DNA from 2 places in the Actinoplanes hulinensis genome. Region 1 is predicted to be linked to the other one. Evidence: riboswitches for the same ligand, from Rfam matches in the RefSeq annotation. Region 1 holds a riboswitch; the other holds the start of a gene.
The links. Region 1 has a riboswitch for cyclic di-AMP ahead of KZ829_RS13980 (C40 family peptidase). Riboswitches for the same ligand answer to the same signal wherever they lie in the genome.
Positions count from the first base shown of each region.

Region 1 (7,166 bases):
TCACGTCGGCGGTGAAAAGGTCGGGGACCTCCAGTGCGGCGAAGTGGCCGCCGCGCGGGAACTCCGTCCAGTGGCGGATGTCGTGGCGCTGCTCGGCGAGCGGGCGCACGGACTGCGTGATGTCGCCGGGCAGGACGGCCACACCCAGCGGCACCGGGCAGGGCGCCTGCGGGCCGTCCAGGCCGGTCTCCTTGACGATGCGGGCCGCCGAACCCGCGGTGCGGAACAGCCAGTGATGGGCGACATCCGCCACGATGCGGTCGTCGGGGACGGGCGTGGCCGGGTCGGCCCAGGTGTCGAACTTCTCACCCAGGAAGGCGAGCAGCCCGGCCGGGGAGTCGTTCAACGCGTACGCCGGGGTCTGCGGAGTCGCGGCGAACAGGATCTGGTGCGGGTGCCGGTTGGCGGCCAGCCGCATCGTCCTGGCGAGCCGCTCCTGATCCTCGGGGCCGAGGCCCTCCGCCGGGCCGGGGGTCGGCAGGTAGTTGACATGGACGCCGACGACCCGGTCGGGGGCGACCGCGGCGAGCGACCGGGAGATGCCGGAGCCCCAGTCACCGCCCTGGGCGCCGTAGCGCCGGTAGCCGAGGCGGGACATCAGCTCGGCCCAGGCCTCGGCCACCCGGCGCAGTCCCCAGGGCCGGGTGGTGGGCCCGGAGAGCCCGAAACCGGGGATGGCCGGGACGACGACGTGGAAGTGCTCGCTGAGCGGGCCGATGACGTCGAGGAACTCGACGGTGGAGCCCGGCCAGCCGTGGGTGAGCAGCAGAGGCAGGGCACCGGGGTCGGCGGAACGGACGTGGAAGAGGTGGATCCGGTCGCCACCGATCTCGACGGCCTGCTGCGGAATGGCGTTGAGTTCGGCCTCGTGCGCCCGCCAGTCGAACCCGAGCCAGCGGTCGGCGAGTGCCCGGACCCGATCGAGCCGGATGCCGTAGTCGCCGGGAGCGGCGTCGGGCCACCGGGTGTGGCCGAGCCGGGCGGTCAGATCGTCGAGTTCGGATTGCGGGACCCGGACACTGGATTCGTTCATGCGACTAACGTTAGACTAGCGAACGTTCAGAAGTCCAACGTTAGATTCGTCAACGTTAGAGAGCCCAATGTTAAAATCGCGACGTGGAAGAGCTGCCAAGCTGGGTGCTGAGTCAGGTCTCGGCGCAGGGTCACCGGATCATCGTCGAGAGGTTCGGGGCGGTGGGGGCGCGGGGCTACCACTACCGGCTGCTGCGCTCCCTGGCCACCGAGGGTCCGGCCAGTCAGGCGGCGCTCGGCCGGCGCACCGGGATCTATCTGAGCGATCTGGTCGGGGCGCTCAACGAGCTGGAGTCGGCGGGCCATGTGCAGCGGTCACCCGACCCGGCGGACCGGCGGCGCAACATCGTCGGGCTCACCGAGCGGGGGCGGGAGCGGGCCGAGGAGTTGTCGGAGCGGGCACACGCGGTCCAGGACGAGCTGCTGGCACCCCTGTCCGGCCCGGAGCGCGAGCAACTGACCGGGCTGCTGCAGCGGCTGTTGGAGCACCATCAATCGGGCGGGTGACGGGCCACTCACCCCCGGCGGGCGCGGCACGGCCGCGACGGGCCGGGGAGCTCGCGGGTCTCCCACGGCGGCTCACGAAGGCGTACGAAATCAAAAGAAAGACCGCCGGCGCGAAACGACGGCGGTCTTTCCCGGAGGGTTTTCTAGCCCGGTCGGCGATAGCCGGCGATGGGCCCCCGATCGATGGTCGCCATCCGCACGTGGTCTCCCGTGTGCGGGGCGTGCACCACCTGGCCACCACCGATGTAGATGGCGACGTGGTGCACGTCGGAGTAGTAGAAGACCAGGTCACCCGGCTTCAACTCGCTCCGGCTCACCGGTGTGCCCGAGCCCCACTGGTCCTTCGTGTAGTGCTCGAGATGCACACCGACCGCGGCCCACGCCTCCTTCGTCAGGCCCGAGCAGTCGTAACTGTTCGGTCCCTCGGAGCCGAAGACATAGGGCTTGCCGATCAGGTCGCACGCCTTCTGGGCGGCACGGCCACCCTTGTCGTTGGTGTACGTGACCGGGCACGGGCCGGTGCGCAGAGGACCGTCGTCGATGTTCGCGTCGCCGTACGCCTGGATCCGGAGCTTCTGGAGCTTCGTGATCTCCTTCTCGATCGCCGTCTTCTTCGTCGCGAGGTCCGTGTCGCGGGCGGAGATCTCGGACTCGAGCTGGTCGACCGTGGCCTTGTCGGCGGCGTACTTGTCGCGGAGCTTCGCGACGTTGGAGATCGAGGCCTCCTGGTTGTGGGCAAGCTGGTCGAGCAGCGTGAGCTTCTCCACCAGACCGTCCGGGTCACCACTCAGCAGAGCGTTGAGGTTTCCCGGCGGGCCCTGCATGTAGGCGTCGACCGCCAGACCTCGCACCTGCGCCATCGCGACATCCACCTGAAGCTGAAGCGGCGTCAGCGTCTTTGCCAGCTGCTTCTGCTGCTTCCGCAGCTTGGTCAGCTTCGTGTGGTTGGCGTTGTACTCCTCGATGACGGGCTCGAGTTTGTTCCACTCCTCGTCGATCTGACCCTCGACGGTGGACGGCGAGGGAGTGGCATGGGCCGCCACCGGACCCGTGATCACCAGGCCGGCCGCGGCGAGCGCGCAAACCAGGATGCGCAGCAGGCCGGCGCGACGCGCGCCATTGCGTTTCACGTTGTGTGCGTCGTCCTTTCTTCCCACTCAGCCGCCGACCGGGTTAGCTGACGGGTTCGGGCGGGAAGCATGCCCGGCCGCGCGTGGTGCCACGGCTTCACCCCACTGACCTGGGTCCCCGGTTCGCGTGTCGCGATTGGGCGGTGGTTCGCCAGATCGGCCGGATGGACGATGGGGGGCTGCCGAACCGGGGACCACCGTACTCGGATCATGCCGGCAAATGAAGGTCGCACAGCCCGCCGAACTGTACGAACAGCCGGCAATACGGAGGGTTACTAGAATGGCCAGGTATTCAGGGCACGCGCCAGCCACGGCACGACGACGATCACCGTGGGTAGCACCAACAGACCCGCGGCCGCTGCCGTCCCGGCCACCGCGAGTGCCGTCGAGCTACGGCCCGGACGATCCAGCCGCGCCAGGCGCCGTCGCCGTGATTCACCCTCCGGGTCGGCGGTCACCTCCTCCGCCAAGGGGACGGCGTCGGCGAGACGAGCCAGCGCGGCCCGCAGCGGCGCGTGCCCGGTGCGGCGCCTCGCGGCATCGTCGGCCACCATCTCCAACAGCAGGTGTACGGCGTCCAGCGGCGCCTTCGACCGCAACGGCCCGGGCACGGCCTGGTAGAAGGCCGTGAACGACTCCATCACCAGCTCGTGCTTGTGCCGCAGGTGGGCACGCTCGTGGGCGAGGACGGCGTCGACCTGCTCCCGGTCGAGCACGTCGAGCACGCCGTCGCTGAGCACCACCCGTGGGTTCCGGCCCGGCACGCAGTAGGCCAGCGGCAGGGGCGCCTCCAGCACCCGCACCTCTCCCCCGCTCAGGCCGTCATGACGTTCCACCCGATCGAGGAGGTCGACGAGCATGCGGTGCCGGTCGCGCCGGGCACGGGCCCGGGAGGTCACCTTGACGAGCGAGACCACCAGCCGGGTCACGATGGTCGCGGCCACCGCCAGGGAGAACAGCAGCGCCGCGACGGTCTCCGGGTGCCGCGCGCCGGCCGCACGGACCACCTCTTCCGGGGCGGCGAGCACGACCCCGAGCGCGCAGAGCACGGCGGTCAGGGTCAGCGCCTGCCAGAGCAGCACCCCGGCCACCGGGGCGCGGTCCGGCCAGCGGGCGTTGGCCAACAGCCTCGGCACGGCAAGCGACAGTGTCAGCCCGAGGGCGCCGAGCAGGAGGGCGGTCACCGCTCGATGTTACGGCCGGCCTTCTCGATGGCCGCCCTCAGCGCTTCCGGCGGCAGCTGGCCGACGAAGTAGGCGAGCGCGGCATCCCGGTCCGGCGTGGCACTCAGCGCGTCCAGCATCACACCGGCGGTCATCTCCTCGCGGGTCTGCGCCGGGGCGTAACGGTAGGCACGATCCGCTCGCTGCTGAACGACCAGGCCCTTCTTGGCGAGCCGGTCGAGGACGGTCATCACCGTCGTGTACGCCAGGTCGCGGTCACGGCTGAGCAGATCGTGCACCTGCCGCACGGTGAGCGGCTCGCGTGCGTCCCACAGTTTCGCCATGACCTCGCGCTCGAGGTCGTTCCTCGCCATGTGAGGCAGTCTACTGCACGACGTCGTACTACGAGTCGTAGTATCTACTACGAATCGTCGTAGAGGGGTTGCCATGGACGTGCTCGACCTGACTCGATTGCAGTTCGCGGTCGTGACGATCTACCACTACCTGTTCGTACCGGTGTCGATCTGCCTGTCCGCCACCGCGGCGGGCTTCCACCTGACCTGGCTGCGCACCGCCCGCGAGAAGTATCTGCACCTGGCCAAGTTCACCGGGAAGCTGCTGATCGTCACGTTCGCGGTCGGCGTGGTCACCGGCCTGGTGCAGGAGTTCCAGTTCGGGCTCGGCTGGAGCGCGTTCGCCCGGTTCTACGGCGACGTGTTCGGGCCGACGCTGGCCATCGAGGGGATGCTCGCGTTCTTCCTCGAGGCCACGTTCCTGGCGTTGTGGTATTTCGGGTGGGACCGGCTGCCCCGCCGTCTGCACGCCGCCACCATCGTGGTCGTCGCGGTCGGCACGCTGCTGTCGGCGTACATCATCCTGGCCGCCAACTCGTTCATGCAGAACCCGGTGGCGTACGAACTGGACCCGTCGACCGGGCGGGCCGTGCTCACCAGCTTCACCGAGCTGATGACCAACGAGGTGGTGCTCGCCGCGTTCCCGCACACGATGGGCGGCGCCGCGATGGCCGGCGGCGGGCTCCTCATGGCGATCGGCATCTGGCGCACCGTCGCCGACCCCGCCTTCCGCACGCTCGCCCGGGTCGGCGCCTGGACCATGCTGATCGGCGGTGCGGTCACCGCGATCAGCGGCGACCATCTGGGCAAGGTGATGACGGCCGTGCAGCCGATGAAGATGGCCGCCGCCGAAGCCCTTTACGAGACCGCCACCGCTGCGCCGTTCTCCGTCTTCGCGATCGGCGAGCTGGGCCACGACCGGCCGTTCTTCAGCATCGAGATCCCGGGCCTGCTGTCCTTCCTGGGCACCGGATCGTTCGGCGGGACCGTGCAGGGCATCGACGACCTGCAGGCGGCGTACGTCGCCCAGTACGGGCCGGGCAGTTACGTACCGATGATCCCGGTCGCGTTCTGGACCTTCCGCCTCATGATGGGCGCCGGGATCCTGGCGATGGCGGTCGCCGCCTACCACCTGTGGTCCACCTGGGAGACCGCCCGGCGGATGCCGCCGCTCCCCACGTTCCTGCGGCCCGGCCAGGGCACGCCACGCTGGCTGCGCCGGTTCGTCCTGCTCGCCCCGGCGCTGCCGGCCGCCGCCAACACCTTCGGCTGGATCTTCACCGAGACCGCCCGCCAGCCATGGCTCGCGTTCGGCATCTCGAAGGTGGAGGACGGCGTCTCCCCCGGCCTCACCGGCGCCGAGGTGATCGCCTCCCTGGCCGGATTCACCCTGATCTACGGCCTGCTCGCCATCGCCTGGTACCGCCTGGTCGTCCACCTCTCCCGCCAGCCGCTCACCCCGGTCGCTTCCGAGCAGGAAGAGCCCGAGCCGGTTCCCGCCTACTAGGAGTCGTCTCCCATGATCACGTTCTGGTTCGCGGTCCTCGTCCTCGCCTGGGTGCTCTACTTCGTCCTCGAGGGCTTCGACTTCGGCGTCGGCGTCCTCTCCCCGGTCCTCGGCCGCGACGAGCACGAACGCGGCGCGATCATCCGGACCGTCGGCCCGTTCTGGGACGGCAACGAGGTCTGGCTGGTCGCCGCGGTCGGCGTCACCTTCGCCGCCTTCCCCGCCTGGTACGCCGCCCTGATGTCCGCCCTCTACCTGCCGATGGTCGCCATCCTGCTGCTCCTCGCGATTCGCGGAGTCGCCCTCGAGTTCCGCGGCAAACACGACTCGCCATCGTGGCGCCGTCGCTGCGACCTGCTGCTCGCCGCGAGTTCCGGCGGCATCGTGCTGCTCTGGGGGGCGGTCCTCGGCGTACTGGTCGACGGCCTCGCCCTCGGCAGCGACGGCGAGGTCACCGGCACCGGGCTCAGCCGCAGCCTGGGCCCCCTGCTCAGCCCCGCCGCCGGTCTCGGCGCGCTCGCCGCGCTGCTCGCCGCCGTCCTGCTGGGCGCGACGTTCCTCGCGCTGCGCACCACCGGCCCGGTGCGCCGCCGGGCACGCGACGTGGCACGCCACACCAGCACGGCCGGCGCGGTCGCCCTTCTGCTCATCGGCATCGGTACGGGCAATCGCCTCGCCCTGGCGGCGGCGGCCATCGTGTTCGCCGCCGGACTGCAGGCGCGGCGCTCCCGGGAGGGCACCGCCTTCACAGCCGTCGCCCTGGCCGTCGCCGGCGCGGTCGTCGCGGTCTTCACCACACACGGTTCGGTGGTGCTGCGCAGCACTCTCGACCCGGCCTGGTCCCTGACCCGCGCCTCGGCCGCTGCCGGCCCCGAGGCCCTCCGCCTGATCACCATCGCCGGGGTGATCATCCTGCCCGGCGTCCTGGTCTATCAGGCCTGGTCCTACTGGGTCTTCCGCCGCCGTGTCGCCAGCGAGCGGGTCGCCTCGTGAATCCGGCCCACCCCCGCTCCCGGGCCACCGTTGACGAGCCGCGCTCCCCCGGCCACCTCTCGGCGAACGGCCCCGAACCGGCTCCCACCAGCGGCGCCCCCACCTCCCCTCCCCTCACATCCTCGTCCACCATTTCGGTCGCTCTTGGACGATCCACCACCGCAGCGGGTGGGACAACGTCCAAGAACGCGGGAACAGACGATCGCGAGCCCCCGACAGCGGACCTTGGACGATCCACCACCGCAGCAGGCGGAGAAACGTCCAAGAACGCGGAACAAGACGATCGCAAGCCCCCGACAGCGGACCTTGGACGATCGGCCACCGGATCCGGTGGGAAGAGGTTCAAGGTCGGGAGGCGGGCCGGGCAACGGGAGCCGGTGCCGAGTGCGGCCGGGCCACAGCCGGCGACGTCGGCGGTGACGGGCGCGCGGGTCTCCCGTGGGCCGATCGATCCACGGCTGCTCCGCCACGCACGGACCAG
Region 1 covers NZ_JAHXZI010000006.1:344,058-351,223, reverse strand. Annotated here, with positions in the region: gene KZ829_RS13990 (epoxide hydrolase family protein) at 1-1,033, opposite strand, end outside; gene KZ829_RS13985 (MarR family winged helix-turn-helix transcriptional regulator) at 1,117-1,539, shown strand; gene KZ829_RS13980 (C40 family peptidase) at 1,683-2,669, opposite strand; cyclic di-AMP (ydaO/yuaA leader) riboswitch at 2,687-2,822, opposite strand; gene KZ829_RS13975 (M56 family metallopeptidase) at 2,945-3,853, opposite strand; gene KZ829_RS13970 (BlaI/MecI/CopY family transcriptional regulator) at 3,850-4,206, opposite strand; gene KZ829_RS13965 (cytochrome ubiquinol oxidase subunit I) at 4,280-5,692, shown strand; gene cydB (cytochrome d ubiquinol oxidase subunit II) at 5,705-6,685, shown strand; gene KZ829_RS42910 (thiol reductant ABC exporter subunit CydD/CydC) at 7,063-7,166, shown strand, end outside.

Region 2 (7,166 bases), on a different contig from region 1:
CCGAGGCGGTCCGCCCCGTGATCGACGAGATGCTGGCCGAGGGCGTGCTGATCTTCAGCAACGGCGGCCTCGACCGGTCCACCACGCTGTGCAGCGTCGAGACCGTCGACGGGGAAGCCGTCTTCACCGACGGCCCGTTCGTCGAGACCAAGGAGCACCTCGGCGGGTTCGCCGCGGTGGAGGTGCCCGACGACGCGACGGCGCGCTACTGGGCCGGCCGGCTCGCGACGGCGCTCGACTGGCCCCAGGAGGTGCACCGGTTCCGCGGCCCCGGAGCCGACCGTGCCGGCTACCTCGGGAAGCAATGAGCGCTGGCGCCACCGAGCAGGCGATCACCCGCGCCCACCGTCAGGAGTGGGCGCGGCTGGTCGCCGGCCTCGCCCGCCGTTTCGGTGATCTCGACATCGCCGAGGAGGCGACGGCCGAGGCGTTCGCGGCCGCCGCACAGCGGTGGCCGCGCGAAGGCGTACCGCCGAATCCCGGCGGGTGGCTCGCCACCACGGCATCCCGCAAGGCGATCGACTGGCTGCGGCGCGAGGCCCAGCGCGACGCCAAACACCAGGCGGCCCTCATCGTGTACGACGACAGCGCACCCGAACCCACCGGCCCCGTCGAGGACGACCGGCTCCGGCTCGTCTTCACCTGCTGTCACCCGGCGCTCGCCATGGACGCCCGGGTGGCGCTCACCCTGCGCCTGCTCGGCGGCCTCACCGTCGCCGAGATCGCCCGCGCCTTCCTGGTCCGGGAGACCGCGATGGCGCAGCGCATCACCCGTGCCAAGACGAAGATCCGGGCGGCCGGCATTCCCTACCGGGTGCCGTCGGCCGGCGACATCCGCGAGCGGCTCGCCGGCGTGCTCGCGGTCGTCTACCTCATCTTCAACGAGGGCTATCTCGCCGGCGAGGGCGACGACCCGGTCCGCGCCGACCTCACCGACGAGGCGATCCGCCTCGGCCGCCTGCTGCGCGACCTGCTGCCCGGCGACGGCGAGGTGGCCGGGCTGCTCGCCCTGATGCTGTTCACCGACGCCCGGCGGCGGGCTCGCGTGTCCGACAGCGGGGAACTGGTGATCCTCGCCGAGCAGGACCGCAAGCTTTGGGACCGTGACCTCATCGCCGAGGGCGCCGCGCTGGTCCGGGAGCGGATCGCGGCGGCGGCGGCCGGCGGCCCACCGGCCGGGCGCTACCAGATCCTGGCCGCGATCAACGCCGTCCACACCGAGGCCCGGTCGGCCCGGGAGACCCCCTGGCCGACGATCGTCGCCCTGTACGACCGGATGGTGCGGCTCGACCCGTCACCGATCGTGCGGCTGAACCGGGCGGTCGCGGTCGCCGAGGTCGACGGCCCGGCCGCCGGGCTCGCCGAGGTCGACCGGCTCGCCGACGTCCTCGACGGCTATCACGCCTTCCACGCCGCCCGTGCCGACCTGCTGCGACGTCTCGGCGACGGTGCCGCGGCGGCCGCCTACGACCGGGCCGTAGCCCGCACCGACAACGCGGCCGAACGGGCGTACCTCATCCGCCGCCGCGACCAGCTCTGACCCACGACGCGCCGGGCCGTCTCCCCAGGCCTGAATACCCTAGGGGGGTAGGGGTAGTGTGGTTGGTCGGCGTCCGCTAACGACAAGGAGACCGTGATGGCTGTCAGGACCTACACCGTGACCGGTATGACCTGCTCACACTGCGTCAACTCGGTGACCGAGGAGGTCGGCAGGATTCCCGGCGTCACCGGCGTCGAGGTCGACCTGACCTCCGGCGCGGTCACCGTCACCAGCGACCAGCCCGTCGAGGACACCGCGGTGGCCGCGGCCGTCGACGAGGCCGGGTACGAACTGGCGAGGTAGTCATACACGCCAGCTGCCCGCACCCTGTGGTGGGTGCGGGCAGCGCTGTCATCAGGCCAGGCGCCGGACGACGTAGTTCGAGCTCCAGATCCTCTGCTTGCTGACCGGCTTGCCGGTCCGCGGCGCCGACCACATCTTGCCGTTGCCCGCGTAGATGGCGGCGTGGATGCCGTACGAGCCCCTGCGGATGATGATGAGGTCACCGGGGCGGGCCTTGGCCTTGCTGATCGCCTTGCCGTACTTCTGCTGCAGGTTCGCCTTGTGCGGCAGCTTCTTGCCCACCGTCTTCTTGTAGACGTAGAGGGTGAAGCCCGAGCAGTCGAATCGGTTCGGCCCGACGGCGCCGAACACGTAGGGCTTGCCCTTGTGCCGGGCGGCCTCGGTCACGACCCGGGCGCCGATCGGCTGCGCCGCGGTCACGACCCGAGTGCTGGTCGCGGCCTCGACGGTGACGGTACGGCTCACCGTCACGTTGGTCCGGACGGCGGCGACGCTCGGCGCCTGTGGGGCGGCGGAGGCGGTGTGCGGTGTGCCGAGCCCTCCAGCGAGAAGACCGAGACCCACGGACAGGGCGATGGTGCCGGTTCCCAGGGTGCGGAAGTGCCGGCTCGAAGTACGTACGTGCACGGTGAAGGAATCCCTCCGGCACGCCTGCGAGGTTAGCTGTCGGGTTCGGGCGCGAAGGAATGCCCGGCCGCACGCTGGCGGCTTCACCCCAAGATCCGTTACCTGCCACTGGCGGTGGCGGATCGATATGTGGTTCCCCCGTCCCTGCCCCCGATTGCCTCATGCTCGCCAAGTGGCTCGTGTCGCCGGACCGGGGCAGGGCTCGGCGTGGTCCGTGCTGACACGACCGGCGAGCAGGTGCCCGCCGCCCCTCCTTGATATCCCAGGTCCCGGGGCCGCCAACCCGCCTCGGCATCCACGGCCGCCGATCGATTCGGCGAACGGCGTCCCGGTTGCAGGACGGGTGCGAAGTTTTCCGACACGCTGTGTTCATGGACGGTGACGCCTCGGTGATGATCTTGTGTGAAACTGATCACGATAAATCCGGATCGCTGTCTCCGTCGCCCCGCCGCCGATCATCCGTTCTGTCGAGGGCGGGCCGACTCACCGGCTCGCCGGGCACGGCCAGGTGGTCGAGCGCCGTCACCGGCGGGCCGGGGCTTCACCGGCCGGGCGCTCACCGCACACGACTCCTTGGTCCTCGCGTCAAGATCCCTCCGGCCGGTTGCGGCCGCGTCCTCTCGTGGTCCGGCTGAGCGCATGTCGAACGCTGGTGGGCCCGTGGGCTCCGCGGCCAGGTCTTTCAAGATCGATACGGTACGTCCGGAAGCGTCCACGATCCGCAAGATGACCGCGAACGCCGCCGGTGCCCGGATCGATCGCGGCAACCATTCGGAAACCGGCAAACACCGATTCTGTGATCGTCGCGGCCGGCGCCCCGTCGAAGTGACTGGTGAGCCCGCAAACAGCGGGTTGCACATTTCGAAAGGGTCTGCTCTTGCGCCAGCTTCTTCGCCGCTTCGCTGTGACCGCCCTCCTCGCCCCGGTCGCCGCCGTCGGCGCAACCACGATGATCGCGAGCCCGGCCGAGGCTGCACCGGCGAAGCCTGGCCCGACGCAGCCCGACTACGGGCAGTACGGCTCCTGGTACGGCTCCGGCAACTACGACTCCGGTCGGTACGGCTCCGGAAACTACGACTCCGGCCGGTACGGCTCCGGGAACTACGACTCGGGCAGGTACGGCTCCGGGAACTACGACTCGGGCCGGTACGGCTCCTGGAACCCCGGTCCGGGCCAGCGCCCGTCGCGGCCGGCTCCCACCACGCCCGCCCCGACGAAGCCCGCCCCGAGCCAGCCCGCCCCGAGCCAGCCCGCGCCGACGACACCCGCCCCGGGCAACACCACGCCGGCCAAGTCGACCGAGCAGGCCCTGCAGGACGAGGTCAACCGCCTGATCAACGTGGAGCGTGGCAAGAACGGCTGCTCCGCCCTGACGGTCAACGAGCAGCTCACCAAGGCCGCCCGCGACCACAGCGCCTGGATGGCCCAGACCGGCACGTTCTCGCACACCGGCAGCGGCGGATCCAGCTTCGTCGACCGTGCCAAGGCGGCCGGCTACGCCCAGCCGTCGGCCGAGAACATCGCCTACGGCTACCGCACCGCCTCCGAGGTGGTCAACGGCTGGATGAACAGCACCGGCCACCGCACCAACATCGTCAACTGCAAGTCCAAGACGGTCGGTGTCGGCGTGGTCTTCAAGGCCGACGGCACCCCGTACTACACCCAGGACTTCGGTTACTGACGCCTGACGCCTGACGCCTGATGCCCCAGCCGCCCTGTGCGGCTGGGGCATCTCGCTTCAGCCCCCTCCTTCACCCGGCCCGTCGATGGCGTGGACGAGGCGCCGACAGCGCCGAGGATCATCGGTCAACCCGGCTGCCAGCCCCCAGAGCCAGTAATCCACGGCCCGGTAGAGAACCCCGTCGCGACAGCGATCGAGATCGAGGTCGGCAGCGCCCACGGCGATGTGGAAGTGCTGAAGAATGCTGTCCGGCCCGGGCATGTCGTCGAGCCGGGTCCACAGCACACGGGCCAGGTCGTAAGCGATGTCACCGCGCAGCAGCACGGGATCGACGATCAGCCACGGTTCTCGTTCACCGCGCAACACCTGCCCGCTGTGCAGGTCACCGTCGACAGCCAGACCGGAGTCGGCACGCGCCATCCGGGCGCCGGCCGCCACCGCGCGATCGAGCAGGACCTCGTCGAAGGGACGGCCCAAGCGCCGCCATTCAGCCGGCATCGCCGTCAGGCGCCGAGCCACCACTCCCGCAGTACTCGGTGCGTGCGACGGCGCCGGAACCGCCAGCCGGCGCATCATCCGCCCCAGCACCTCGACCGCCTCCAGCGACGGCGCCCGGGCCAGCGAGCCTTCGATGTCCAGCCGTTCCAGCAGCATCACCCCGGCATCGACGTCGGCCTGGACGAGCCGGACGGTTCCGCGGCCGTCCCAGAACCGCAGCGCGGCCACCTGCCCGGCGACGCCGGGACCGGGAGGCGTCAGTCGAAGAACAAAAAGATCTTCACCCCGGGCAACGGGTACGACCAGCGCGTTCGACCCATGCACCGGCGCACCGGTGACGGTCAGCCGCCACCGGGCACACCAGTCCGCAACGAGCGCGGGCAGCCGGTCCAACCAGCCGGCACCGCCGTGCCACCAGCGCGGCATGTCCCGAAACGACTGTGGCACTTCCACGACCGACCTCGCCCCGCGGTCCGGCGAATCGCTTCCACTCGTCAAGCGCCGGCCCTCATCCGTCGACGATCACTGGGCGACAACACCTCAGCGTAGGCTCCCCGACAGGCCCGCGACCGCCGGCCGCGCCGGACGCCGGCCTCACCACCTTCGACACCGCCGACATGTGCGCCCACCGCCCGGCGTCCTGACCATCGCCGTCGTCCGGTAACCACATCCGCCCAGGTCATGAGAGGCCGCGGCTTCGGCCGTCGGTAGTATCCAGCGACAGTTCGAGTCCTGGAGCGTTGATGACCTACCCGCCGCCGCCCGGTGAACCGCTTCCACCGCCCGTCGACCCGTATGAGACGCCGCAGCACACCGCGCCACTCTACGAGCAGCCGGACTTCGGTCGGCCCACCTATGCCCAGCCGAGCTACGGCCACCCGGGCCTCAGCCAACCCGAGTATGGCCGGCCGGGTATCCCGATGGCCCCGCCGCAGCGGCAGGGACAGTCGCGAACGGTCGCGATCACACTCCTGTCGGCGGCGATCGCGCTCGTCGTACTCGTCGGCGGTGGAATCGTTTTTTATCTGGTCGGAGAGAAGTTCTCCCAGAACGAGAAGGCGAGCCCCGGCCCGAGCGAAATGGCGAAGGCGGACATCAGCATCCGTGAGCCGAGCACGCTGAACGGTCATTCCAAAATCGAGGCCCAGGAACTGTCCTCGCTCACCATGGACCTGGCGAAGGAACTGGAAGGCTACCCGGGCGCCGCGAACGCGTTCGGGGCCTTCTACGGGTCCCTGGCCGACAAGAAGATGATCGCCGTGCTCGCGGCCGAGGTCGACATCGACGATCCGCAGCGCATGCTCGACACCATGTTCCAGTCGTTCAGTGGCGAGAACCAGCTCACCCAGGTCTCCGCTGTCAGCACCGGCTCGCTCGGCGGCGTGGCGCAGTGCGGCAACAGCGTCATCGGTAAGGAGGACGTGGCCATCTGCGGGTGGGCCGACGAAGGAAGCGTCGGCATGTTCCTGCACTTCTACGAGACCGCGGTGGACGTGAAGGGCGACTTCCCCGACATGCGCGCGGAGATCGAGACCAAGAATTGAACCTTTAGTATCGGCGGCGTGGCAACGCGGCTGGTACAGATCAACATGAAGGCGTACGACGACGCCGGGCTCGGCGCTTTCTGGGCGGAGGCGCTCGGCTGGGCGGTCTCCAGCGAGGGACCCGGTGTGACGAACCTCGAACCCGAGGGTTTCGTCTACCCCGATCCCGTCGCGGTCTGCATCGACCTGGTCGTCTCCCCGGAGCCCAAGACGGTGAAGAACCGGGTGCACCTCGACCTCGCCACCACCTCGAAGGAGCATCAGGCGGAGCTGGTCGCCCGCCTGACCGGCCTCGGCGCCACACCGGTCGACCTCGGGCAGGGCGACGTGCCGTGGAAGGTCATGGCCGACCCGGAGGGCAACGAGTTCTGCGTGCTGGACTGGCACGACCCGGGCTCGGACACCGGGCCGATCTCCACCGTCGTGGTCGACTGCGCGGATCCGCGTGCCATGGCCCGGTTCTGGGGCGCGGCCATGGACTGGACGGTGCTGCGGGTGAGCGACCACAACGCGGTCCTGCGTTCGGCGGCGGGTGTCGGCCCGTATCTGCAGTTCCTGCGCACACCCGACGTCAAGACCGGGTGGAACCGCGTCCACCTGGACGTTCGCCCGTATCCGGGTGACGATCCGGGGGCAGAGGCGGCCCGATTGCGGGCTCTCGGCGCCACCACCGTCGACCTGGGCAACGGCGACATCTCGTGGACGGTTCTCGCCGACCCGGAAGGCAACGAGTTCTGCCTGCTCAGCCCGGGTTGATCCAGCGTGGATCATAGAAGCGTGGATGATGTTGAGGTTCTCGACCGGCTGTACCGGACCGTGTACCGCGCGGCACGGGCAGGCGAGGTCGACTGCACGGACGCGTTCGATCTGGCCGCGTCCGTGCTGGAGCTTGAGCCGGCGGATCCGGATGCCACCGAGCTGGCCTCGCTGAGCCTCGACTGCGCGGAGGTGAGCCGGCCCCGGCTGGCCGGAC
Region 2 covers NZ_JAHXZI010000007.1:1,686-8,851, reverse strand. Annotated here, with positions in the region: gene KZ829_RS14240 (YciI family protein) at 1-308, shown strand, start outside; gene KZ829_RS14235 (RNA polymerase sigma factor) at 305-1,540, shown strand; gene KZ829_RS14230 (heavy-metal-associated domain-containing protein) at 1,637-1,843, shown strand; gene KZ829_RS14225 (C40 family peptidase) at 1,895-2,470, opposite strand; cyclic di-AMP (ydaO/yuaA leader) riboswitch at 2,477-2,651, opposite strand; gene KZ829_RS14220 (CAP domain-containing protein) at 3,348-4,151, shown strand; gene KZ829_RS14215 (aminoglycoside phosphotransferase family protein) at 4,209-5,075, opposite strand; gene KZ829_RS14210 (hypothetical protein) at 5,393-6,193, shown strand; gene KZ829_RS14205 (VOC family protein) at 6,212-6,949, shown strand; gene KZ829_RS14200 (hypothetical protein) at 6,971-7,166, shown strand, end outside.
Region 2: another riboswitch for cyclic di-AMP. It lies ahead of KZ829_RS14225 (C40 family peptidase); the one in region 1 lies ahead of KZ829_RS13980 (C40 family peptidase).